Regions from separate parts of the Arthrobacter sp. FW306-05-C genome, predicted to be linked through region 2. Evidence: riboswitches for the same ligand, from Rfam matches in the RefSeq annotation. Region 2 holds a riboswitch; each other region holds the start of a gene.
The links. Region 2 has a riboswitch for S-adenosylmethionine ahead of metX (homoserine O-acetyltransferase MetX). Riboswitches for the same ligand answer to the same signal wherever they lie in the genome.
Positions count from the first base shown of each region.

Region 1: it holds a riboswitch for S-adenosylmethionine, as region 2 does, so the genes downstream of both, LFT44_RS02515 (cobalamin-independent methionine synthase II family protein) here and metX (homoserine O-acetyltransferase MetX) in region 2, are expected to answer to the same signal.
Region 3: it holds a riboswitch for S-adenosylmethionine, as region 2 does, so the genes downstream of both, LFT44_RS18660 (DUF1737 domain-containing protein) here and metX (homoserine O-acetyltransferase MetX) in region 2, are expected to answer to the same signal.

Region 1 is NZ_CP084556.1:507,786-515,495, forward strand. Features, by position in the region: gene fbaA (class II fructose-bisphosphate aldolase) at 96-1,115, shown strand; gene LFT44_RS02500 (DUF3151 domain-containing protein) at 1,116-1,538, shown strand; gene LFT44_RS02505 (hypothetical protein) at 1,695-1,835, shown strand; gene LFT44_RS02510 (uracil-DNA glycosylase) at 1,847-2,476, opposite strand; gene LFT44_RS02515 (cobalamin-independent methionine synthase II family protein) at 2,681-3,889, opposite strand; SAM riboswitch class I at 3,903-4,007, opposite strand; gene LFT44_RS02520 (M14 family zinc carboxypeptidase) at 4,224-5,306, shown strand; gene LFT44_RS02525 (adenylosuccinate synthase) at 5,554-6,843, shown strand; gene LFT44_RS02530 (YegP family protein) at 7,016-7,402, shown strand; gene LFT44_RS02535 (RNA polymerase sigma factor) at 7,685-7,710, shown strand, end outside.
Region 2 is NZ_CP084556.1:1,376,550-1,384,259, reverse strand. Features, by position in the region: gene mmsB (3-hydroxyisobutyrate dehydrogenase) at 1-323, opposite strand, end outside; gene LFT44_RS06340 (LysR family transcriptional regulator) at 435-1,367, shown strand; gene LFT44_RS06335 (zinc-dependent alcohol dehydrogenase family protein) at 1,399-2,535, opposite strand; gene LFT44_RS06330 (MFS transporter) at 2,542-3,924, opposite strand; gene metX (homoserine O-acetyltransferase MetX) at 4,164-5,279, opposite strand; SAM riboswitch class IV at 5,292-5,407, opposite strand; gene LFT44_RS06320 (IS481 family transposase) at 5,643-6,611, shown strand; gene LFT44_RS06315 (bifunctional o-acetylhomoserine/o-acetylserine sulfhydrylase) at 6,608-7,710, opposite strand, start outside.
Region 3 is NZ_CP084556.1:4,009,096-4,016,805, reverse strand. Features, by position in the region: gene LFT44_RS18685 (energy-coupling factor transporter transmembrane component T family protein) at 1-333, shown strand, start outside; gene LFT44_RS18680 (UDP-N-acetylglucosamine 1-carboxyvinyltransferase) at 463-1,986, shown strand; gene LFT44_RS18675 (glutamate--cysteine ligase 2) at 2,055-3,281, shown strand; gene LFT44_RS18670 (O-succinylhomoserine sulfhydrylase) at 3,392-4,600, opposite strand; gene LFT44_RS18665 (rhodanese-like domain-containing protein) at 4,601-5,011, opposite strand; gene LFT44_RS18660 (DUF1737 domain-containing protein) at 5,008-5,283, opposite strand; SAM riboswitch class IV at 5,297-5,412, opposite strand; partial or broken gene opgC (OpgC domain-containing protein) at 5,594-7,710, shown strand, end outside.

The DNA.
Region 1 (7,710 bases), 870 kb from region 2:
ACTCCCGGCCCGCTAATGGCTAGGATGGTGCCAAGCCGTAAGCGGTCTACTTGAGGGTCTTCCACCCACAGACGAAACTCAGCAGAGGAGCCAGCATGCCCATTGCAACCCCAGAGATCTACTCCGAAATGATCGACCGTGCGAAGGCGGGCGGCTTCGCATACCCGGCCGTGAACGTCACGTCCTCGCAGACGCTTAACGCAGCCCTCCGTGGCTTCGCCGAGGCCGAGTCCGACGGCATCGTCCAGGTTTCCACCGGCGGTGCGGCCTACTGGTCCGGCGCGTCCACCAAGGACATGGTGGCCGGTTCCCTGGGTTTCGCGGCTTTTGCCCGCGAGGTTGCCAAGAACTACGGCGTGAACGTCGCCCTGCACACGGACCACTGCCCCAAGGACAAGCTGGACGGCTTCGTCCTGCCCCTGCTCGAGGCTTCCGAAGCTGAGGTCAAGGCCGGCCGCAACCCGCTGTTCAACTCCCACATGTGGGACGGCTCCGCCGAGACCCTGCAGGAAAACCTGCGGATCGCCCGTGACCTGCTGGCCCGCACCGCGGCTGCCAAGATGATCCTCGAGGTTGAAATCGGCACCGTCGGCGGCGAGGAAGACGGCGTGGAGAACGCCATCAACGACAAGCTGTACACCACGGTTGAGGACGCCCTGGCTACGATCGATGCCCTGGGCGCCGGCGAGAACGGCCGCTACATCACCGCCCTCACCTTCGGCAACGTCCACGGCGTCTACAAGCCCGGCGGCGTCAAGCTGCGCCCGGAGATCCTCAAGGACATCCAGGCCCAGGTTGGTGCCAAGATCGGCAAGGAGAACCCGTTTGACCTGGTGTTCCACGGCGGCTCCGGCTCCTCGGACCAGGAAATCGCGGACGCTGTTTCGTACGGCGTGATCAAGATGAACATCGACACCGACACCCAGTACGCCTACACCCGCCCGGTGGCGGACCACATGTTCAAGAACTACGACGGCGTCCTGAAGGTTGACGGCGAAGTGGGCAACAAGAAGACCTACGACCCCCGTGTCTGGGGCGCCTCCGCCGAAGCCGGCCTCGCAGCCCGCGTGGTGGAAGCCACCAAGCAGCTCGGCTCGGCCGGAAAGACCTTCTAGATGTCGGACGAGTTCCGCCGGAACCTGATGGGGCCGGAGCCCACGCTCCTGCCCGCCGAAACCGAGGTGTACGGACAGCTGGAGGCCGGTCAGGAAGCCCTGGACCTGGTGGAAAGGCACCCCACGTCCTCGCTGCTGTGGGCCATCCTGGCCGAGGAAGCATGGGCGGAGGGGCGCACCATCGACTCCTACGCCTACTCTCGGGTGGGCTATCACCGCGGCCTGGATGCGCTGCGGCGCAACGGCTGGCGCGGCGTCGGACCCATCCCGTGGGAGCACGAGCCCAACCGGGGGTTCCTGCGCGCGCTCTACTCCCTGGGCAGGGCGTCGGCCGCCATCGGTGAGGCGGACGAACCGGAGCGGATCGAGAAGTTCCTCAACGATTCCGACCCCAAGGCAAAGGCAGCCATCGAAGGCTCCTAAGTCCCCACCGAGGGTTCCATATATGACGACGGCGGGCGGTCACCTTTTGGCGAAAAGGTGACCGCCCGCCGTCGTCCCTGGACTGGAATGCGCCGTCCCTGATTTCGGTTAAAAGAATCAAAGGGCTAGAGGAAGAAAGGAGGAGCTGCGCGAAGCGTGGGAAAGCAGGAAAAAGCGTGTCTCAGGTTCTGTGACTACTACTCCTGGATGTCGTACGCCGACTTCACCACCTGGGTTGAAGCCGAAGACGAATCGGCACCGGGAATTTCGTTTACCGACTCCGATGCCACAGGCTGAGCGCCGACGATTCAGGGCTTCGCGATGCCGGTCCGGGCCATGGCGTCTGCATACGCCGTCCGCATGTCCTCGAGGAACTCCTCCTGGCGTGCAGGGGAACCGGCGAACGCGCGGCCGCTCAGCGAGCGGACCTTGTAGGTCTTCAGGCCGCGGCGCCACAGCAGGGGAACCTCGGTCTTCAGCAGCAGGTTGGCCAGGCGGTTGGCTTCGGTGCCGTGCGCCACGATGACCGATGCGCGGGGGACCAAGGCCAGGAACTTCAGCAGGGGTTTGAGGCCGGCCTGGACCTGGTCCGGGGTGAACTTCCCGTTGGCTTCGCCGGGAACGTGCCAGGGGTGGACGTTCCAAGGCATCACGAACTCGGGGCGCAGGCCCAGCTTCCACTGGATGCCCAGCATCCGGGTTGCGGCGTCCTGGTCGCCGGCGGTGATGAAGCCGGACGGATCCGCCTCGCCGATGTTGGAGTAGAGGCTGATGATGCGGCATTCCTCAACGTCGTGCATGGGGTCGACGTAGGGGACCACGGTTCCTGGTTTGGTCTCCCGCAGGGAATCGCAGAGTTCGTTGACGGCTGCAACGCTGGGTTCGTAGCGGCGGCTCATGAGCTGTTCGTGGAATGTTTCGGGGGCCAGGGCTGTCATGAAGTGCTGGTTCTCCTGCGGGGATTGGCGTTGCTGCCGCCGGCAGATGAGGGCGCGGGCAAGCGCAAACGCATCAGCAGCGGTTGGTTGGGGTGGGCCGGACCTCGCCGGCCTTCCCCAGTTTAGCAAGACCCGGGAAGCGAAACGCCGGCCGCCCCTTTCCGGTGATGGAAGGAACAGCCGGCGCCCCGGATGGCAAGCGGATTACCAGAGCCGGTTGGTGGCCCGACGGGCGCCCTCGCCCAGCGCTTCCAGCTTGGCGAAGGCGATCTGCGGGTGCACCCGGCCGCCCAGGCCGCAGTCGGTGGAGGCAATGACGTTCTCCCGGCCCACCACGTCGGCGAAACGCACGATGCGGTCCGCCACCAGGTCAGGGTGCTCCACCACGTTGGTGGCATGCGACACGACGCCCGGAATGATGACCTTGCCCTCGGGCAGCTTGGTGTCCTCCCAGACCCGCCATTCGTGTTCATGGCGCACGTTGGCGGCCTCGAAGGAGTACGCCCCGGCGTTGACCTGCAGCACGGAGCCGATAATGTCCGCGAAGGGGATGTCCGTGGTGTGCGGGCCATGCCAGGATCCCCAGCAGACGTGCAGCCGGATCTGTTCCTGGGGGAGATCCCGGAGGGCCCAGTTGGTGGCCTCGATGCGCAGTTGGATGAACTTCAGGTAGTCCTCCAGGGAGGGCTCGGGGTTGATCTGGTCCCAGCTCTCGGCCAAGGACGGGTCATCGAGCTGCACGGTGAGCCCGGCGTCGATGATCGCCTTGTATTCCTCCCGCATGGCGTCGGCGCAGGCGTAGACGAGTTCCTCGTCGGACTTGTAGTACTCGTTGGCTACCCTGGCGCAGGAGCCGGGGGAGAGGGACGCCACGAAACCGTCTGAGAGGCCTGCGGCGGCCAGTCCGGTCTTCAAGTTCCTGATATCCGATGCCACCAGATCCTGGCCGGTGTAGGTCAGGGGCCCGGCGATCTTGGGCTGGGCGACGCTCTTGCGGTGGGTGAGGATGCCGGAGGAAGGATCGTTGTACGCCTCGTTGAACGCCTGCCGATCCCGGCGGTCGGGGAAGGACGTCAGGACCACATGGCCGGGTGACGAGCGGCGGACCCCGGCTTCGGCCCAGCGGTCCACATTGGTGGGCTCCAAGCCGCCGAGGCGTGCGAAGGAGTAGTTCCACCAAGCACCGTAATCCACGGAACTGGACATGGCGTGTCCGTATTCGCCGTCGTTGGGGATGTCGATGCCTAGGTCCTTCTGGCGCTGCACCACGTCCACCACGGAGGCCTCAAGCAGTTGGAGGAATTCCGGGGTGATGCCATCGGCTTCCTTGGCGGCGTTCGCCGCGATGAGTTCCGGGGTGCGGGGCAGGGAACCGGCGTGGGTGACGCGGATGTGGTCGGTGTTCAGTGACATGCTGGAATCTTCCTTTCCATCGGTCCTGGCAGTAGCACCTTCGGCCGGCAGGAATCCTGCCGGACCGGGGTTGCTGCGGCGTCATCGAGCCAGGTCTCTCGGCCGCTCCGGATGGTTCCCTCCCACTTAAATCGAGACGCTCCACGCGGGCAAGTCCGGTCCACTTTGTGTCGCGCCAGGCAGGCCTTCTTTTACTTCTGCGCTCCTGTTTGCATCCTTACAGGTTTCGTCCAGTATATTGACAGATTATGTCCAGCTTGGTTGGCTTCTTGTCACAGCCGAATGAGGGACATGGCGGCTGCCACCCACTCGACCCAAAGAACCACCGCACTCAATGAAGAGGTCATGCACCGTGAACAAACCCCTGGCAAACCTCAGGAACCTTGCCCTTTCCGGCGTTCTGGCGCTCGCCGTCGTGGCGGGACCGGCCCCGCTGGCAAATGCAGTGGGCGAGGGCCCCAGCTATGACGGCAACGGACAGATCACCACAACAAAGCTGGCCACTTATGACCAGATGGTTTCCTTCCTGAAGGACCAGGACGCCCGCCAGCCCGCCATGGAACTGGAAGTCATCGGCCAGACCGTCAAGGGCCGCGACATCCACCTGGTCAAGTACATCTCGGACCCGGCCAAGCCCACCATCCTTTACCTGACCCAGCAGCACGGCAACGAACAGCTCACCACCGAGGGCGCCATGGAGTTCATCAAGCACCTGGGCGCCGGCAAGTCGGCGGACATCCTCAAAGGCGCGAACATCCTGGTGGTGCCCATGCTCAACGCGGACGGCGCCATGGGGGACGTGAACTTCTCCCTGGACAACTACCTCGCCAAGGGGGACCGGCACCTCACCCGCTACAACGCCGAGGGCGTGGACCTGAACCGCGACCACGTGGCCAAGATCCAGCCGGAGACCCAGGCGCTGCACAACAACGTGATGCGCAAGTACCGGATCGACTACATGATCGACCTGCACCACCAGGGCACCCGGGCGGAGCGCGACGGCAAGCTGGTTTCCGGCTCCATCCTGTACCCCACCACCCCCAACGCCGACCCGGCCGTCGTCGAAAAGTCCAAGCAGTTGGGCGCCGTGGTCTTCAACAACGTCGACTCCACCGGTTGGGGCCACCTGGGCAAATACCAGGGCGGCAGCGCCGAAACCATCAGCCGCAACGGCATCTCCGTGGAATACGGCATTGCCACCTTGCTCTTCGAGATGCGCGGCATGTCCGACCACTACCTGGACGGCTACGCACTGGGCCAGCGCAGCAACGGCTATCTGATCAAGCAGACGGTCACCACGCTGACGTCCACCGCCGCCGCCATTGCTGACGGTTCGATTGCCGACGCCGACATTTCCTTCTGGGACACCCTCGCCGAGCAGACGTCCCGGCCCGCCGGGGAGGCTGAGGACGAATAGCAGCGCGGCGGCGGTTCTGACCAGGCCCGCCGCGGCCCTTCCCGCATGACGGGCCGCGGCGGGGCCAACAAAGGACCAAGTGCCCCATCGGCTAAACTTGGGTGGTAAGAGCCCCGGAACTCTTCCTTCGCCGTGCCGTGCTGCGGCTGTGTGAAGGCCGGTATGTTCGGGGCATTCTCATGAACGGTGCTGCATGGCCCGCCACCTCGTGGCAACCCGGCAGCCCGAACGAATGGGGGAGGATCCCATGCCAGCAATTGTGATCGTAGGAGCCCAGTGGGGCGACGAAGGAAAAGGCAAGGCCACCGACCTGCTCGGCGGCCGTGTTGACTACGTCGTCAAGCCCAACGGCGGCAACAACGCCGGGCACACCGTCGTCGTGGGCGGTGAAAAGTACGAACTCAAGCTGCTGCCGGCAGGCATCCTCAGCCCCAATGCCGTTCCCATCATCGGCAACGGCTGCGTAGTAAACCTCGAGGCCCTCTTCCAGGAAATCGACGGCCTCCAGGCCCGCGGTGCAGACACCTCCAAACTGCGCGTCTCCGCCAATGCCCACCTCGTGGCCCCGTACCACCAAGTCCTGGACAAGGTGACCGAACGCTTCCTCGGCAAGCGTGCCATCGGAACCACCGGCCGGGGCATCGGCCCCGCCTACATGGACAAGGTGGCCCGGCTGGGCATCCGCGTCCAGGACGTCTTCGACGAATCCATCCTCCGCCAGAAGGTGGAAGGTTCGCTGCGCCAGAAGAACGAGCTCCTGGTCAAGGTCTACAACCGCCGGAGCGTGGTGGTGGACGAGATCGTGGAGTACTTCCTGTCCTATGCCGAGCGGCTCCGCCCTCTGGTCATCGACAGCACCCTGGTCCTGAACTCCGCCCTGGATGAGGGCAAAGTGGTGTTGATGGAGGGCGGCCAGGCCACCTTCCTGGACGTGGACCACGGCACCTACCCGTTCGTGACCTCCTCCAACCCCACGGCCGGCGGCGCGTCGGTGGGCTCCGGCATCGGGCCCACCCGGATTTCGCGCTCCATCGGCATCATCAAGGCCTACACCACCCGCGTTGGCGCCGGACCTTTCCCCACGGAACTCTTCGACGAGATGGGCATGTACCTGCAGAAGACCGGCGGCGAATTCGGCGTCAACACCGGGCGCCCGCGCCGCTGCGGCTGGTACGACGCCGTTCTGGCCCGCCACGCCTCGCGCGTGAACGGTTTCACGGATTACTTCGTGACCAAGCTGGACGTGCTCACCGGCATCGAACAGATCCCCGTATGCGTGGCCTACGACGTGGACGGCGTTCGGCACGATGAGATGCCCATGACGCAGACCGAGTTCCACCACGCCAAGCCCATCTTCGAGTACTTCGACGGCTGGACCGAGGACATCACCGGCGCCCGCACCCTTGCGGACCTGCCGGAGAACGCCCGGAACTACGTGCTGGCGCTGGAGAAGCTCTCCGGCACCCGCTTCTCCGCCATCGGCGTGGGCCCGGACCGGGACCAGACCATCGTGGTGAACGACCTCATCAACGACTAATCCGCGCTTAGAGCGCAGGATAACGACGGCGGCAGGCCACCTTTGCAGGTGGCTGGCCGTTTGCTTTGGCGTGGGGAAGCAATTTACACAGGCTTAACGCGGCCGGTCTTGTGAGGCGGATGGTGGGGAAGCCACACTCGGTAATACCCTTGGTGCCCAAGGAAGGACCGTCATGGCTGGAAAATTCGAAGCATTCATTGATGCTGATTTGTTCTTCCGGTTCCGGCTCCTGGCTGCTGACGGGGGAGTGATCGCGGTCTCGGGACCCTACGAGGACAAAGCGTCGGTGGCAGCCGGGATCGCCGCGGTACGCGAATGTGCCGGCACCGGCCTGGTCACCGACCTGTGCCCCGCGGGAGCCCTGACCCGTCCCGGGGCCGCAACCCCGGCAATCCCGCCCGCTGCGGCTGCTGCCGCCGGTGCCGCTGAGCCGCCTGCCGTCGTCGCACCTGTTTGCGCCGAAGAGCGCATGCCCGCCAGGGTGCATGCTTTCGCGCCGGCGAAGGCGCCCCGGCGGCAGGCGGCCACCCCGCGGTGGACCAGGGCAGCAGTCCGTTGAAAAAATTTTGGAAGTTTTTTTGAAAACGCGTAACCCTCCCGGCAGCGTCGGCGATTACCCCTATGAAGTGCCGGTCTGGAACCTGTCCCCCATCACGTTCCAGACCGGCTCTTTTGTCTTTCCCAACGTGTAGCTTCCCCCGGCGTGACCCCGCACTGGCCCGTCCACGGGGCCGTGGCGGTTCCGGCGGGGTGGTTACCGAAGGGTAGAGTGGGGCCAGCGTTCCGGATGTACTGAGCGCTTGCCTTGCCAACACCCTCTTTGACGGAAAGCACTACGTCAGTGACCGATGCACAGACAGACGAGGC
Region 2 (7,710 bases):
GCGTCGTGCAGTTCCTGGGCAGAGGCGATGTCGATGGTGGAGGAGTCGATGAGCAGCGTGCGCGTATCCGCGTGCGCCAGCACCCCGTCCGCGCCAAGATACACCGCGCGGGCGTGCTCGCCCTTGGGGAGCATGGTGAACACGGCGTCCGCGCCATCCACGGCTTCGGCGATGCTGCCGGCCCGCTTGACGCCGCCCGCTGCAGCCGCATCCAGGGCTGCGGGGTTGAGGTCAAAGCCGCGGACGTCATGCCCCGCCTTCGCCAGGTTCACCGACATGTGGCCGCCCATGTTGCCCAGGCCAATCCAACCGATAACTGCCATGCGTAAGCTCCTTTGCTTTCATTCCGGCGCTTCTGCCGGCATGCCTGTGTCAACCATCACACCGTGTTAGGGTGCAATCAAGGGGAAAAATCACAGACACTCTGTGCATTGATGCACATCAACGGAAGGTCCAACGTGGACTCCAGACGGCTGCCGAGCCCCGACGACCTGCTTATCCTTTTGACGGTTGCACGCCTGGGCCGTTTCAATGCCGTGGCCGAGAGCCTGGGGACCACCCACACCACGATTTCGCGCCGGATCCTCGCGCTGGACAAGCAGCTGGGCGGCCGCACGCTGGAGCGCAGCCCGCACGGCTGGGAACTGACGCAGCTCGGTGCTGCTGCGGTGGACGCGGCGGAGGCGATCGAGAGTACACTCGGCTCCCTGTCGGGCCTGATCAGCCAGGACAATAGCGCCCTTGCGGGCCTGGTCCGCGTGGCCACCACCGACGCAGTGGGAGCGGTGTTCGTCACTCCATCGCTGGTGCGGCTCCAGCAGCAGAACCCGCAACTGAACATCGAAATGCTGAGCGCCACCCGGAAAGTCAGCCAGAACCGGTCAGGGGTGGACCTGGAGATCGTGGTGGGCCGGGCCGACGTCAGCACCGCACAGACCATTTTCCTGAGCAACTACTACCTGCGCCTCTACGCCAGCGCCGACTATGCGGGGCGGCACGGCCTCCCGGAAACGCTCGACGACGTGCGGCAGCACGCGTTTGTCTCGTACGTCGAGTCTGCGCTCCAGGTGGCGGAACTGGGCCCCCGCTGGTCATCGCAGCTGCCGATGCCCCGGACAAGCTTCCAGGCCACCAGCGTATTCGCACAGGTGGAGGCCGTTCGGCAGGGCGCCGGCATCGGGCTGCTGCCCAACTTCATGGTGGCGGACCGGGAAGATTTCGCTCCAGTCCTGCCTGCGGATTTCGAACGCCAGCTCCCTATCTGGGCCGTGGCCCGCCCGGAGTCGCTTCGGTCGGCCCGGGTGCAGGCGGTGATCGCGGCCCTGAAGGAGGAGCTGAAGGAGCGGGCCGGACTGCTGGCAGGCTGAGGCTGGCCCAGCCGTAGGAGCAGACGACGGGTCAGGCCTGGAAGAGCCGCCGCACCACCTTCCCGGCGGCAAGCGCATCCAGCCCCTCGTTGATCTCGCTCAGTGGCCGCGTGTCGGTGTGCAGCAGCTCAACCGGCAGCTTGCCCTCCCGCCAGTAAGCCAGGTACCTCGGGATGTCGCGGGCGGGAACGGCATCACCCATATAGGAGCCCAGCAGGCGCTTGCCGGCGCCGGCGAACTGGAGGGCCGGAACGGTCAACTCGGCGGACGGGTGCGGAAGGCCCACCGAGACCACTGCCCCGCCCCGGGTCACCCGTTCCAGGCAGGACGCGATCACGCCTGCCGAGCCCACCGCCTCGACGGCAACATCCACTCCGTCGCCGGACGCTTCCTGAATGAGGCGCCCCGCGTCGTCCGGCGTACCCACCGCGGTGGCACCGGCGTCACGGGCCAGCTGGTGTTTGCCCTGGTTCGGATCAATGGCAATCACGCTGGCAGCTCCGGCCAGGCGTGCCGCCATTACCGCGGAGAGCCCCACCGCCCCCAGGCCGAAAACTGCCACGGACTGGCCGGGACTGACCTCGGCGGTGTTGAACACCGCGCCCATTCCGGTGAGCACGGCGCAACCAAACATCGCGGCGACCGTGTCCGGGACGTCGCCGTCAATCACCACCACCGATTCCCGCGCAACCACTGCGTAGTCCGCGAACGCCGAGACGCCCAGGTGATGGTTGATGCGCTTCCCTTCCGGCGTCCGCAACAGGGCAGGCCCGTGCAGCAGGTCTCCTGAGCCGTTGACCTCCGCTGCCCGGTGGCAAAGCGCGGGCCGGCCGGCCAGGCAGGCCCGGCAGTGGCCACAGCTGGGCACGAACACCAGCACCACGTGGTCGCCCACGGAGATGTCTCCTACGCCCTGGCCCACGGACACCACGCGCCCCACCGCCTCGTGGCCCAGGGCCATGGGGAGTGGCCGGACCCGTGAGCCGTCCACCACCGAGAGGTCCGAATGGCAGAGGCTCGAATAGGTGATGGCAACACCAAGCTCACCGGTGCGGGGCTCCGGCTGCTCGAGTTCCTCCACGACCAGTGGCCGGGCGTCGGCGAAGCTGCTTTTACCAGAGGCGTTTCCAGTGGCGGGGACGGTGGCGTACAGGACGGCGGCTTTCATGGGGCCCTACTTCTTGCTGGCGGCCAGCAGGTCGGCGGTGCCCTTGGCGTCGGCTGCGTCCACGTCATGCAGCGAGACGCCGCGGGTTTCCTTCAGGAAGAAGACCGCGACGGCGGTAATGGCGCAGGCGATGAGCAGGTAGACGGCCACGGGGACCGAGGACTTGTAGGTGCCCAAAAGCGAGGCGGCGATGATCGGGGCCAGGGAGCCGGCCACGATCGACGTCACCTGGTATCCCAGGGAGACGCCCGAGTAACGCATCCGGGTGGGGAACATCTCCGCCATGATGGCAGGCTGCCCAGCGTACATGAAGGCGTGGAACACCAGGCCGATCATGATGGCCGCCAGGATAATGAAGTCGTTCTTCGTGTCCATCATGGGGAACGCAAAGAAGCCCCAGGTGGCGCCCATAATGGCGCCGGCCATGTAGACGGGCTTGCGGCCGAACCGGTCCGAGAGCTTGCCGACCATGGGCACCACGGCAAAGTGCAGGGCGTGGGCCAGGAGCAGCAGCAGGAGGATGCGCGTGGTGTCGGCCTGGACCACGGTCTTCAGGTAGGTGATGGAGAACGTCACCACCAGGTAGTACAGGATGTTCTCCGCAAAGCGCAGGCCCATGGCGGTGAAAACGCCGCGCGGGTAGCGGCGGAAGACCTCGGCCACGCCGTAGCCCTTGTGGCCGGCGTCCACTTCCTTACGCGCTTCAAGGAAGATGGGGGCGTCGTTGACCTTGGTCCGGATGTAGTAGCCGATCAGCACGATCACCGCGGACAGCCAGAAGGCAACACGCCAGCCCCACCCGAGGAAGGCTTCCTGGGTCAGGGTGGAGGACAGGATGAACAGCACGGCCGTGGCGAGGAGGTTGCCCAGGGGCACCGCGGACTGCGGCCAGCTGGCCCAGAACCCGCGGGACTTACTGGGGCTGTGTTCCGCCACGAGGAGGACGGCGCCGCCCCATTCCCCGCCGACGGCGAAGCCTTGGGCAAACCGGAGGATGACCAGCAGCGCGGGAGCCCAGTAGCCGATCTGCCCGAACGTGGGCAGGCAGCCCATGAGGAAGGTGGAGACGCCCACCAGGATGATGCTGAGCTGCAGCAGTTGCTTGCGGCCGAACTTATCGCCGAAGTGGCCGAACACGATGCCGCCGATGGGACGGGCCACGAAACCGACGGCGTAGGTGAGGAAGGCGGCGATGATGCCATCCAGTTCTGTCCCGGCGTTGGGGAAGAAGGCTTTCCCGAACACCAGGGTGGCTGCGGATGCGTAGAGGAAGAACTCGTACCACTCCACGACGGTGCCGGCCATGGAGGCCGTCACCACTTTCTTCAGGCCTGATGCCTTGACGTCGGTTTCCTCGGTGCGCCTTGCGGCGGAGCGTTCCGTACTCATGCGAACTCCTTCGGCGTCGTCGTCGACACCACGGGGACAGTCGATGGCAGCCGGATGTGATGTACACCACGAAAACCGGCTTCGATGAGTATGGTCTGCTTGCCGGTGCAACCTCAACGACCATTAGTGCAGAAGGCATCTGCAGGAATGCACACTGCTGGAGGTTTCCTTGGAGCTGGCTGAACCTCGGAGGCTTTGACCAGGAACGTGTGGACCAAAACTGCCTGGTCCAGGAGTGCCTAGACCAGGAAGCTGCCCCGCAGCTGCGCCCCCAGTTGGCCTATCTCGGTGAGGAACCCGTCGTGGCCGATGGGTGCCTGGATGACGTGGACGTCCACCTCGCCGGGCAGCGCCTGCGCCAGTTCCCGGGACTGGGACGGGAAGTAGAGTCGGTCGGAGTCGACGGCGGCCACGAAGAAGCGTGCAGTAGCACCGGCCAGGGTTTCGGCCAGGGTTCCCCGTCCGCGGCAGACGTCGTGGCTCATCAACGCTTCGGTCAGGGCGATGTAGCTGTTGGCGTCAAAGCGCTTCACGAGCTTGTTGCCCTGGTGGTCCAGGTAGCTTTCCACCTGGTAGCGGCCACGGGCTGCCAGTACTTCCCCCTGAAGGGGCGACTCGGATGCCTGGGCCGCCCGGCCGAAGCGGCCTTCCAGTTCGGCGGCGGACCGGTAGGTGATGTGGGCGATGCGCCGGGCAAGGGCCAGGCCCTCTTCAGGACAGGGACCGCCGTAGTAGTCGCCGCCGTTGAAGTTTGGATCCTGCCGAATGGCCAGGGTCTGGGCCTGGGCAAAGGCGATTTGTTCTGCCGTGCTCGCAGCCCCCACGGCGATGACGGCACAGCGCTGCACCCTTTCCGGGTAGGTCACTGCCCATTCCAGCGCCCGGGCGCCGCCCATGGAGCCGCCAAGAACCGCGAACCAGCTCTTGATCCCCAACTGGTCCGCCAGCCGGGCCTCCGCCACGGTGCTGTCCCGCAGCGTGACCAGGGGGAAGCGGGAACCCCAGGGCGATCCGTCGGGGGCGGGCGATGAGGGGCCGGTGGAGCCGTAGCAGCCGCCCACAATGTTGATGGACACCACGAAGAAACGGTCCGTGTCCACGGGGGCACCGGGCCCGGCCAGCTGCTCCCACCAGCCTTCCTCGTCGGTGTCTCCGCGGGTTACGTGAGTGCTGCCCGTGAGCGCATGCTCGATCAGGATGGCGTTGCTGGCGTCTGCGTTGAGGGTGCCCCAGGTTTCGTAGGCCAGCGTAACGTCGGGCAGGTATCCCCCGGCCTCGAGCTCCAGTTCCCCAATGGAGGCGTAGCGGACGATTCCGTGTTCGGGGATGGTGGTTGGGGCGACGGAAACCGTCATGGCAAGACCTCTTCTACGCGCTTGCCCGCCGTCAATTGACCGGCAGGCCAGGTCCTCACCCGGGGCACCCCACCGCGGAAGGAGGGTTGCCGGCCAGCAAGCCGGGGCTGTCGCTGGCACTCATGACCTGGATCGAGTGTACGAAACACCACCCGGTCCAAGCCAAGAGTGTGACTGGTTGTGACTTCCCGACTTGCTGCCTGCCCTGCCTTGCCGCCTAAGTGGCGCCCCGGCGTCGTACTTTAGGCTTCTAGGTGTATTGACCACGGAGGTTAGGAACATGCGGCGTGGTTAGGTGACAAAAAGAAGACCTCCAAGTGGAGTGGGGCTTGTCTAAGAGTCCGATCCACAAGGAGGTCTTCAATGTCCCATGCTAACGCGCTTCTGACGCCGAAGGGACGGCTCCGGCTGGCCCGGTGCATCGTCGATGACGGGTGGCCGCTGCGCCGTGCTGCTGAGCGGTTCCAGGTGTCGGTGACGACCGCAGCGCGGTGGGCGGCCCGTTACCGGGAGCACGGGGAGCACGGGACGGGTGATCGTTCCAGCCGGCCCATCAACTCCCCGCGTCGGACCTCCACGCGGCGGGAGCGGCGGATCGTCGCGATCAGAGTCAACCGGCGCTGGGGCCCGGCACGGATCGGCTATCTGCTGGGCATTCACCCCTCCACGGTGCACCGGGTGCTGTCCCGGTTTGGGCTGGCGAGGCTGGCGTGGATGGACCGGGCCACGGGCCGGGTGATTCGCCGGTACGAGCACCACAGCCCCGGGGACCTGGTCCACGTCGACATCAAGAAACTTGGACGGATCCCTGACGGCGGCGGACACCGCAGTGTCGGCAGGGCCGCCGGAAACCGGAACAAGACCGGTACCGCGGCGAACCGGAGACCGGGTCACGCCTTCTTGCACAACGCCGTCGATGATCACTCCAGGCTCGCCTACACGGAGATCCTGACCGATGAGAAAAAGGACACTGCGGCCGGATTCTGGGAACGCGCCAATGCCTACTTCGAGTCCCACGGGATCACTGTCAAACGGGTCCTGACCGATAACGGATCCTGCTACCGCTCCTACGCATTCAAAGACGCTCTGGGCCCGGACATCAAGCACAAACGCACCCGCCCCTACAGGCCTCAGACAAACGGCAAAGTCGAGCGCTACAACCGCACCATGCTCGACGAATGGGCCTACGCCCGTCCCTACGCCTCCGAGGCCGAGCGTGTTGCCGCTTTCGCCGACTGGCTCCATCATTACAATCATCATCGAGGCCACACCTCACTCAACGGTCAGCCACCGGCCAGCCGCGTCACCAACCTCTCAGGTCAATACATCTAGGCGTCCTTCGCAGCCCTGAAGCCTGCTTCAAGGTCGGCGAGGATGTCGTCGATGTGTTCCAGGCCCACGGAAAGCCTGACAAGTCCCGGGTGCACCCCGGCCACCACCTGCTGCTCCGGCGAGAGCTGGCTGTGGGTGGTCGACGCCGGGTGGATGACCAGGGAGCGCACGTCGCCGATGTTGGCCACATGGGAGTGCAATTCCAAAGCGTCGACGAAGCGTTTGCCCGCCTCCGCTCCGCCGGCCAGGTTGAAGGCGACGACGGCGCCCGTCCCCTTGGGCCCATACTTGCGGCCACGCTCGTACCAGGGGCTGGACGGCAGCCCGGCGTAGGCGACCGATTCGACGTCGTCCCTTGCTTCAAGCCACCGCGCAACCTCCGCCGCGTTTGCAACATGGCGCTCCACCCGCAGGCTCAATGTCTCCAGGCCCTGGGAAATCAGGAAGGCGTTGAACGGCGAAACCGCCGAGCCCAGGTCCCGCAGGAGCTGGACCCGCGCCTTGAGGATGTAGGAGAGATTGGCACCGAGCGCTCCATCGGCTCCCAGGTCGCGGGCGTAGACCAATCCGTTGTACGTGGGATCCGGGGTGTTGAAGCCGGGGAACCGTTCCGGGTCCTTGCTGAAATCGAACTTGCCGGAATCGACGATCACGCCGGCGATGGCTGTGCCGTGGCCGCCCAGGTACTTGGTGGCCGAGTGGATCACGATGTCCGCTCCCCACTCCAGCGGCCGGATCAGGTACGGCGTCGAGAGGGTGTTGTCCACGATGAGGGGCACGCCGGCCTGGTGGGCGACTTCGGAGATGCCCTCGATGTCCAGGACGTCCTGGCGCGGGTTGGAGACCACTTCACCGAAGAAAAGCTTGGTGTTGGGCCGGACGGCGTTGCGCCACTGGTCCAGGTTGTCGGGGTCGTCCACGAACGTGACGGAGATGCCGAATTTTTTCAGGGTGTGGGCGAAAAGGTTGTAGGTGCCGCCGTAGAGGCTGGGGCTGGCTACGATGTGGTCGCCGGCCTCCGCAATGTTCAGGACCGCGAACGTTTCGGCGGCCTGGCCGGAACTCAGCAGCAGCGCGGCCAGGCCGCCTTCAAGGCTGG
Region 3 (7,710 bases), 1.8 Mb from region 2:
CGGCTGGTGGGGCTCATGGCCGAGGAATGGCAGACCATCGGCATGGCGCGGCGTGCCCGCGGCGTGGGTTCACGCGGCAGCCTGGGCCAGCGGGTGAAGGCCACGCTGGGGCAAAGCTTCGGGCTCCTGGTGCAGGCCATTCGGCGCGCGTCGAGGCTGGCCGTCACCATGGAAGCGCGGGGCTTTGGCGGTGCCACGCGGACCTGGGCGCGGGAATCAACCTTCAGCGTGCTGGATCTCGGAGTAGTGGCCGGCGGCGTCGTGGTGGCTGGGCTTGCCCTTTTTGCGGCTGTTACCGCCGGTACCTGGAACATGGTGTGGTTGGGAAGCTAAGTCCCGGGCCCGAGTGTTACCTAGGCTTCCCTATCGCACGTGATGGGTACAGCCTTTCCGTATCCCCCAAACGGGCTCTTGGGTAGGTGCTGGGCAGGCTGGATAACTCATTTATGATATATTCGGCGTATGACGCAAGAGACCGCTGAACACGTTGCCGCCATGCTCAGGGACGCCCGGAGCGAGAAGGGGTGGACCCAGGGCCAGTTGGCTGCCGAACTAGGCACCAGCCAGAGCGCCGTGGCCCGGATGGAACAGGGCAAGCAGAACCTGAGCCTGAAAATGATCCAGCGCCTGGAAAACATCTTCGACCGCAGCATCGTCAACGTGGGCAAGCCGCAGATGACCCACCTGCGGGTAGAGGGCGGCCGCACCCTTTCCGGTGCAGTGGACGTGAACAGCAGCAAGAACGCCGGCGTCGCCCTGCTCTGCGCCAGCCTGATCAACCGCGGCACCACCGTGCTCCGCCGGCTGGCCCGCATCGAGGAAGTTAACCGCATTGTCGAGGTGCTCACCAGCATCGGCGTGGAATGCACCTGGCTTAACGACACGGACCTGCGCCTCCGCCGTCCCGCCGTCCTGGACCTCGAAGCGATGGACGTGGACGCGGCACGCAGGACCCGCAGCGTCATCATGCTGCTCGGCCCCATGCTGGATGAATCGCGGGAGTACCGGCTGCCCTACGCCGGCGGCTGCGACCTTGGCACCCGCACGGTGGAGCCCCACATGCAGGCACTGCGCGAGTTCGGCCTCTCGGTGGAAGCCACGGCCGGTTTCTACACCGTCCAGGCACCTCCTGCCGACACCCGCGACCGTTCCTTCGTCCTCACCGAGCGCGGCGACACCGTCACCGAGAATGCGATCATGGCGGCGGCGCACCGGCCGGGAACAACCGTGATCCGCAATGCCAGCCCCAACTACATGGTCCAGGACCTCTGCTTCTACCTACAGATGCTGGGCGTCACCATTGAGGGCGTGGGCACCACCACCCTGAAGATCACCGGCCAGCCCGAGATCGACGCCGAGATCGAATACTTCCCCTCCGAAGACCCCATCGAAGCCATGAGCCTCATCACGGCCGGCATCGTCACCAACTCGGAGGTCACGGTGCGCCGCGTTCCCATTGAGTTCATGGAAATCGAGCTGGCCACCCTGGGCCAAATGGGCCAGAAGCTTGAGATTTCGGGCGAGTACATGGCCCGCAACGGCCGCACCCGCTTGGTGGACGTCACCACCAAACCCTCCGAGCTGCGCGCCCCCGAGGACAAGATCCACCCCATGCCCTTCCCCGGGCTGAACATCGACAACCTGCCGTTCTTCGCCGTCATCGCCGCGAACGCCCATGGCCAGACCATGATCCACGACTGGGTCTACGAAAACCGGGCGATCTACCTCACCGAGCTGAACCGGCTCGGCGCCCAGGTACAGCTCCTGGACCCGCACCGGATCTACGTCAACGGGCCCACCAAGTGGCGTGCCGCCGAGGTTGGCTGCCCGCCAGCACTCCGCCCGGCGGCCTGCCTGCTGCTGGCGATGCTGGCAGCACGCGGCGTGTCCGAACTGCGGAACATCTACGTGATCGAGCGCGGATACGAAGACCTGGCGGAGCGTTTGAACACTATCGGTGCCAAGGTGGAGTACTTCCAGGACTAGGCATTCACGGTTTGTCATGAACCGCGTGTGACAGTTCCAATATCCCTGCGTTGCCGCAAAATGTTCGTATGCGTACGTTCGGCGTAGAGGAAGAACTCCTGATCGTTGATCCGGAGTCCGGGGAACCGCTTGCGCTGGCTGACGCCCTCCTTGCCGGCCACCGCGTTGCGGCGGACGATCTTCCCGTGGAACCGGACACGCATCACGCCGGGAACCACGGGGATTACGACGACGAGATGGGCCTGAGTGCCGAGCTGAAGCTTGAGCAGATCGAGACCCAGACCCGGCCATGCGTGGATTACGGCAGCCTCCTGGAACAGATCCGCGCCGGCCGTGCCCTGGCGGACCAGGCGGCCCGGAAACACGGTGCCAGGGTGGCGGCCCTTGCCACCTCGCCGGTGGCATCCCCCAGCCATACCACCCCGGATCCGCGCTACGCCAGGATGCTGGAACGCTTCGGCCTCACTGCACAGGAGCAGCTGACCTGCGGCTTCCACGTCCACACCTACATCGCATCGCCGGAGGAAGGCGTGGCGGTCCTGGACCGCATCCGGGACAAGCTGGCGGTCCTGACGGCGCTGAGCGCCAATTCACCCTTCTGGAACGGGGTGCCCACCGGGTTCGAAAGCTACCGGACCCAGGCCTGGAACCGGTGGCCGACGGCAGGGCCGGCAGGCATCTACGGCACCTACCCCGCCTACCGGAGGGTGGTGACGCGGCTGCTGGATACCGGGGTCATGTTGGACGAGGGGATGCTGTACTTTGATGCCCGCCTGTCCCGCAACCACCCCACCGTTGAGGTGAGGGTGGCGGATGTATGCCTGCGGGCCGAGGACGCAGCCCTTATTGCCGTGCTGGTCCGGGCGCTGGTGGAATCTGCCAGCAGGGAGTGGCGGGACGACGTTGATCCCACACCCGTTCCCACAGTTCTTTTGCGAATGGCCTCCTGGCAGGCCAGCAGCGAGGGGCTTAGCGGCGAGCTCCTGGATTTTGGCAACTTCCGTCCCGCCCCCGCCGCGGATGTGGCCCGTGCCCTGGTGGATTACCTGGCCCCCGTCCTGCAGGAGCAAGGCGAGCTGGCGTTGGCCCGGCAGGGTGTGGAGGAGATCATCGCCCGCGGAACAGGGGCCGCCGAACAACGCCGCGCCCGGGACAAAGCCCTTGCCGGTCCGCCGCCTGAGGACATGGGGTTTGGCGCCGTGGTGCGCCAGGGCGTGCAGGTGACCATGCGCGGAGCGCTGGATCTCGGAGACGTGGAGGACACACCGGAACTGCTGCGGGTCCGCCAGGCCTGACCCGCCGCGGCGCGGAGTTTCCTCTTCGACGCCGTGCTTCCTTCCCGCGGCCCACATTCGGGCCGCGCCAGGGAATATGCGCCGCGGGAACACCGCAGCGCGTCGAAAACTTAGATCTGCTTGAGCGCCTGCTCCAGGTCGCGGATGAGGTCGTCCGCATCCTCCAGTCCCACGGAGAGGCGGACCACGCCGTCGCTCAGGCCAATGGCCGCTCGTCCTTCCGGGCCCATGGCGCGGTGCGTGGTGGTGGCGGGATGCGTGATCAGTGACTTGGAATCGCCCAGGTTGTTGGAGATGTCGATGATCCGCAGCCCGTCCAGCAGGGCGAAGGCGGCTTCCTTGCCGGAGCGTCCGCCCGACGGGGCAAGCTCCAGGGTCAGGACGGTGCCGCCTGCGCTCATCTGCTTCGCCGCCAGCCCGTACTGCGGGTGCGATTTCAGCAGCGGATACTTCACCCAGCTCACGGCCGGCTGCTCCTCCAGCCACTCGGCAAGCCGGAGGGCCGTGGCGGAGGAGTGGTTGACGCGCAGCCCCATGGTTTCCAGGCCCTTGGTCAGGACCCAGGCGTTGAACGGGGACAGGGCGGGGCCGGTGTGGCGCATCAGCTGCTTTACGGGGCCGTCAATGAACTCCTTGGTGCCCAGGATGGCGCCGCCCATCACCCGGCCCTGGCCATCGATGTGCTTGGTGCCGGAGTAGACGATGACGTCCGCGCCCAGGTCACCGCAGCGCTGCAGCAGGGGAGTGGCAAAGACGTTGTCCGCCACCACGGTGGCCCCGGCCGCGTGCGCCAGGTCGCTGACCGCGGCGATGTCCACGATTTCCTGCATGGGATTGGATGGGGATTCGAAGAAGACAGCCGTGGTGGGCTTGGAGAGCGCTTCGCGCCACTGGTCCAGGTCCGGGCCGTCCACGAACACGGTCTCCACGCCCCACCGGGGCAGGATCTCGTTCAGGACCACGAAGCAGGAACCGAACAGCGAGCGGGCGGCCACTACACGGTCGCCGGCTGCCAGCAGGGCGCCCAGGGCGGTGAACACCGCGGACATGCCCGACGCCGTCGCGAAGCACGCTTCGGTGCCTTCGAGCAGCCGGAGCCGTTCCTGGAACGTGGCCACGGACGGGTTGCCGTAGCGGGAGTAGACAAAGCGCTCGTCTTCGCCGGTGAAGGCGCGTTCAGCAGCGGCTGCGGATTCGTAGACGAAGCCGGAGTTGAGGAAGATGGCCTCGGACGTTTCCTGGAAGTTGCTGCGGTCCAGCCCGCCGCGGACGGCCTGGGTGTCGGGGTTCCAGCTGGGGGCGTCGTGGTTGAAGCTCACTTAGTTCTTTCCGAGGTTGGTGGGCAGGCCGCGGTTTTTCCAGCCATTGACGGTCCGCTCGCCGAAGCGGTCGGGATCGCCCTCGAAGCCCTCGAGGACGCTGTAGGCGGTGAAACCCGCCTGGGTGGCGGCGGTGGCAGCGGCGACGGAGCGCTTGCCGGAGCGGCACAGGAACACCAGTTCCGTGCCCGGGTCCTCCGGCGCCTGGTCCGTCAGATCCTTGATGAAGTCTGGGTTGGGGATGCCGCCGGGGAAGGTCCACTGGATGAAGAGTGGGTCGTTGTCCGTGGCCTTGGTGTCCGGGATGCCGATGTGGGCCCATTCGCCCTCGGTACGGACGTCCACCAGGACGGCGCCCTGCTCCAGCTTGGCCCAGGCTTCCTGCGGCGTCAGGTCTCCGGCGTAGCTCATGCGTGGCCCTCGCCATCAAACTCGCCGTCGAACTCGCCCTCAAGCTCGTCAACGGCCGTTGCAACGGCGGCGTTTGCCGAGGCGATCGCGGCCGGAAGGACGATGGCCTGCGCCACGATGACGGTGGTGCCATTGAAGGTTGCTGCGGGGCTGCCGTGCAGCACGTAACCGTCCGCGAGTGCAGCGGAGATCCGCTCGCAGAACTCACGGTTGTCCGCGCCGGTAATCAGGCGGTAGGACAGTCTTTCCTCAGAGGCGGGTGCGTCGGACACGACGGATCTCCTTCTTTCACGCTTGCAGCTCGAATCGGTCGATATGCCGAGTATTCACCTGAGGCACCCCGCCGCGAAAGGGAGGGTTGCCGACCGGCCAGTCAGGGCTTCACACCGGTACTCATTACTCCCCAAAAACGTAACACCTGCGCTCCCAGGCCGCACCGCCGCCGTCGTCATGTTCCGTAATTCACCGGACGGCCAGGCGATACGCACGGGCCGGCCGCCGGATAAAGTTCTTACCGGGGGCACCACCCCGTCGCCTAAGCAACGGGCAGCAGAGCAAAGAGTACCGGGGGTCCTTGTCAGCATGCGGGCAATCACATCGCATCACCGCGCCACCAGCCACGTAAACCGTCCGCGCTCTGTGGCTGCCTTTCTAGCGGCCATCGTCATCGCCTTCCTGGCCGTGCTGGCGCCGGCAGGTCCGGCGCAGGCTGCACCCGACAGCGGCAAGCCGTGGCTGGGTGCGGTGCTCGAGTGGGGCGAGGATACCGCTGCAGGCTTCAGTGACCGGCTGGGCGCCACCCCTGCTGTCTTCGGCCACGACATCACCCTTCCGTTCCGTGATTCCGAACGGAACGACGTCGACGGCTTCCTGCAGCAGGCCGCAGCCAAAGGTGCCCACGCCCTGCTTACGGTCAAGCCCTCGGTGCCGCTGGACCAGCTCGGCACTGCAGAAGCCGAAGCCTTTGCGCAGCAGGTGCACACTCTCACATCCGGGTTCAAGAGCCAGCTGCTGATCCGGTTCGCCCCTGACATGAACACAAGCTGGGTGGGTTGGGGCCAGCAGTCCGCCGAGTACCGCCAGGCTTTCCAGGAGGTGTCCAGGGCATTCAAGAAGTACGACGGCGGCCGGGCCACCATGGTGTGGGCGCCTTACCTGGGCAAGGACTACCCTTTGACCGGAGCCGGAATGCGCCGCAGCCAGGAAGCGAGGGGTTCGCGCTCCTGGACACCAACGGGGACGGCACCTGGAACGGAAGCGACAACGCCTACGCACCGTACTACCCGGGCGACGACGCCGTGGACTGGGTGGGCCTGGCCGCCTACCACGACGACACCGCAGGCGGGGCCGCCGTCAACACCTTGCCGCGGGCCGGCGAGCTTGAGGAGATGCTGACAGCCTCCGGAAGCGAAAACTTCTACGCCACCTACTCGGAGGGGCGCAGGAAGCCTTTCCTCCTCCAGACCGCGGCGTTCTACAGCCCTTCAACCGGCGGCGCGCCCGAAGCCGGCATCAAAACCGGCTGGTGGGACCAGGTGGCGGGAACTGCCACCTCCCTGGAGTTCGCACGCACGGCTGCCGTCGTATGGGACGAACGCACCAGCACCAGGGACACCGGCGTGGCGAGCATCAGCTGGCTGCTCACCGGAAACCCGGACATTGCCAAGGCTGCGGTGGACAGGCTGAAGGCCTCCCCGATGGTGACCGGCCCTGTCACCGATCAGGCACCCACCGGCACTTATGTCCGCGCCAACACCCTGTCCGGGCCTGCTGCCTGGACTGTTGCCGCCGCCATGGTCATCCTCCTGGTGGCCCTGTGGCAGGTTCCGCGCAGGATCAATGCAGCCACAGCCTGGAGCTACCAGGATCCTTCCACCAGGGACTCGCGCGTTGACCTGCTGCGCGGAATGGCCATCGTCTTCGTGGTGGTCAACCACCTGGGCATGGCCTCGCTTTTCCAGTTGCTCACGCAGGAAGCCGTGGGCTTCGTGTCAGGCGCAGAGCTGTTCGTCCTCTTCTCCGGACTGGTGGTGGGCATGGTGTACGGGCCCAAGGCCAAGGAGGACTTCGGCCGGGTTGTGGACCTCACGTCACGCCGCGCAGGCAAGCTCTACCTGACGGCGCTCGCCGTGCTGATCGGGGTCTTCCTGCTGTCCCTGCTCCCGTTCTTCCACGCCGAGGCGCTCACAACCTTCGTGGACCAGGGAACCGGCGGCGCCGGGCACAACGGTGCCGGCCGGACCTACGACCTCTATGCGGGCATGTCGTCCTTGTTCCAGTTCCCCGTGCCGCCCCAGGTGCTTCCGGCCATCGTGCTGCTGCAGTTTGGGCCCTGGCAATTCAACGTCATGGGCCTCTACGTGGTGCTCTTACTGGTCAGCCCGCTCATCCTGGCCGCATTGAACCGCGGAAAGGCCGTCTGGGTGCTGGCCGCGACCCTTGCAGTGTATGCAGTTGGTGCCGTGACCAGGTTCCGGGTCCTGCCGTCGCAGTTCGAGGACTCCTTCCCCCTGCTGGTGTGGCAGGTGCTGTTCGTGCTGGGCCTGGTTGCCGGCTATCACCGCCGTGCCGTCGTTGCCTGGCTGTCGAGGCATACGTGGGTGGTGGTTGCCTGCACCGCGGCGGCGTTCGCGCTGGCCTTCCTGTCCTGGGGGAATCCCTACCTGGCGAACAACTACGACGTCCGCCTGGCGCTCATG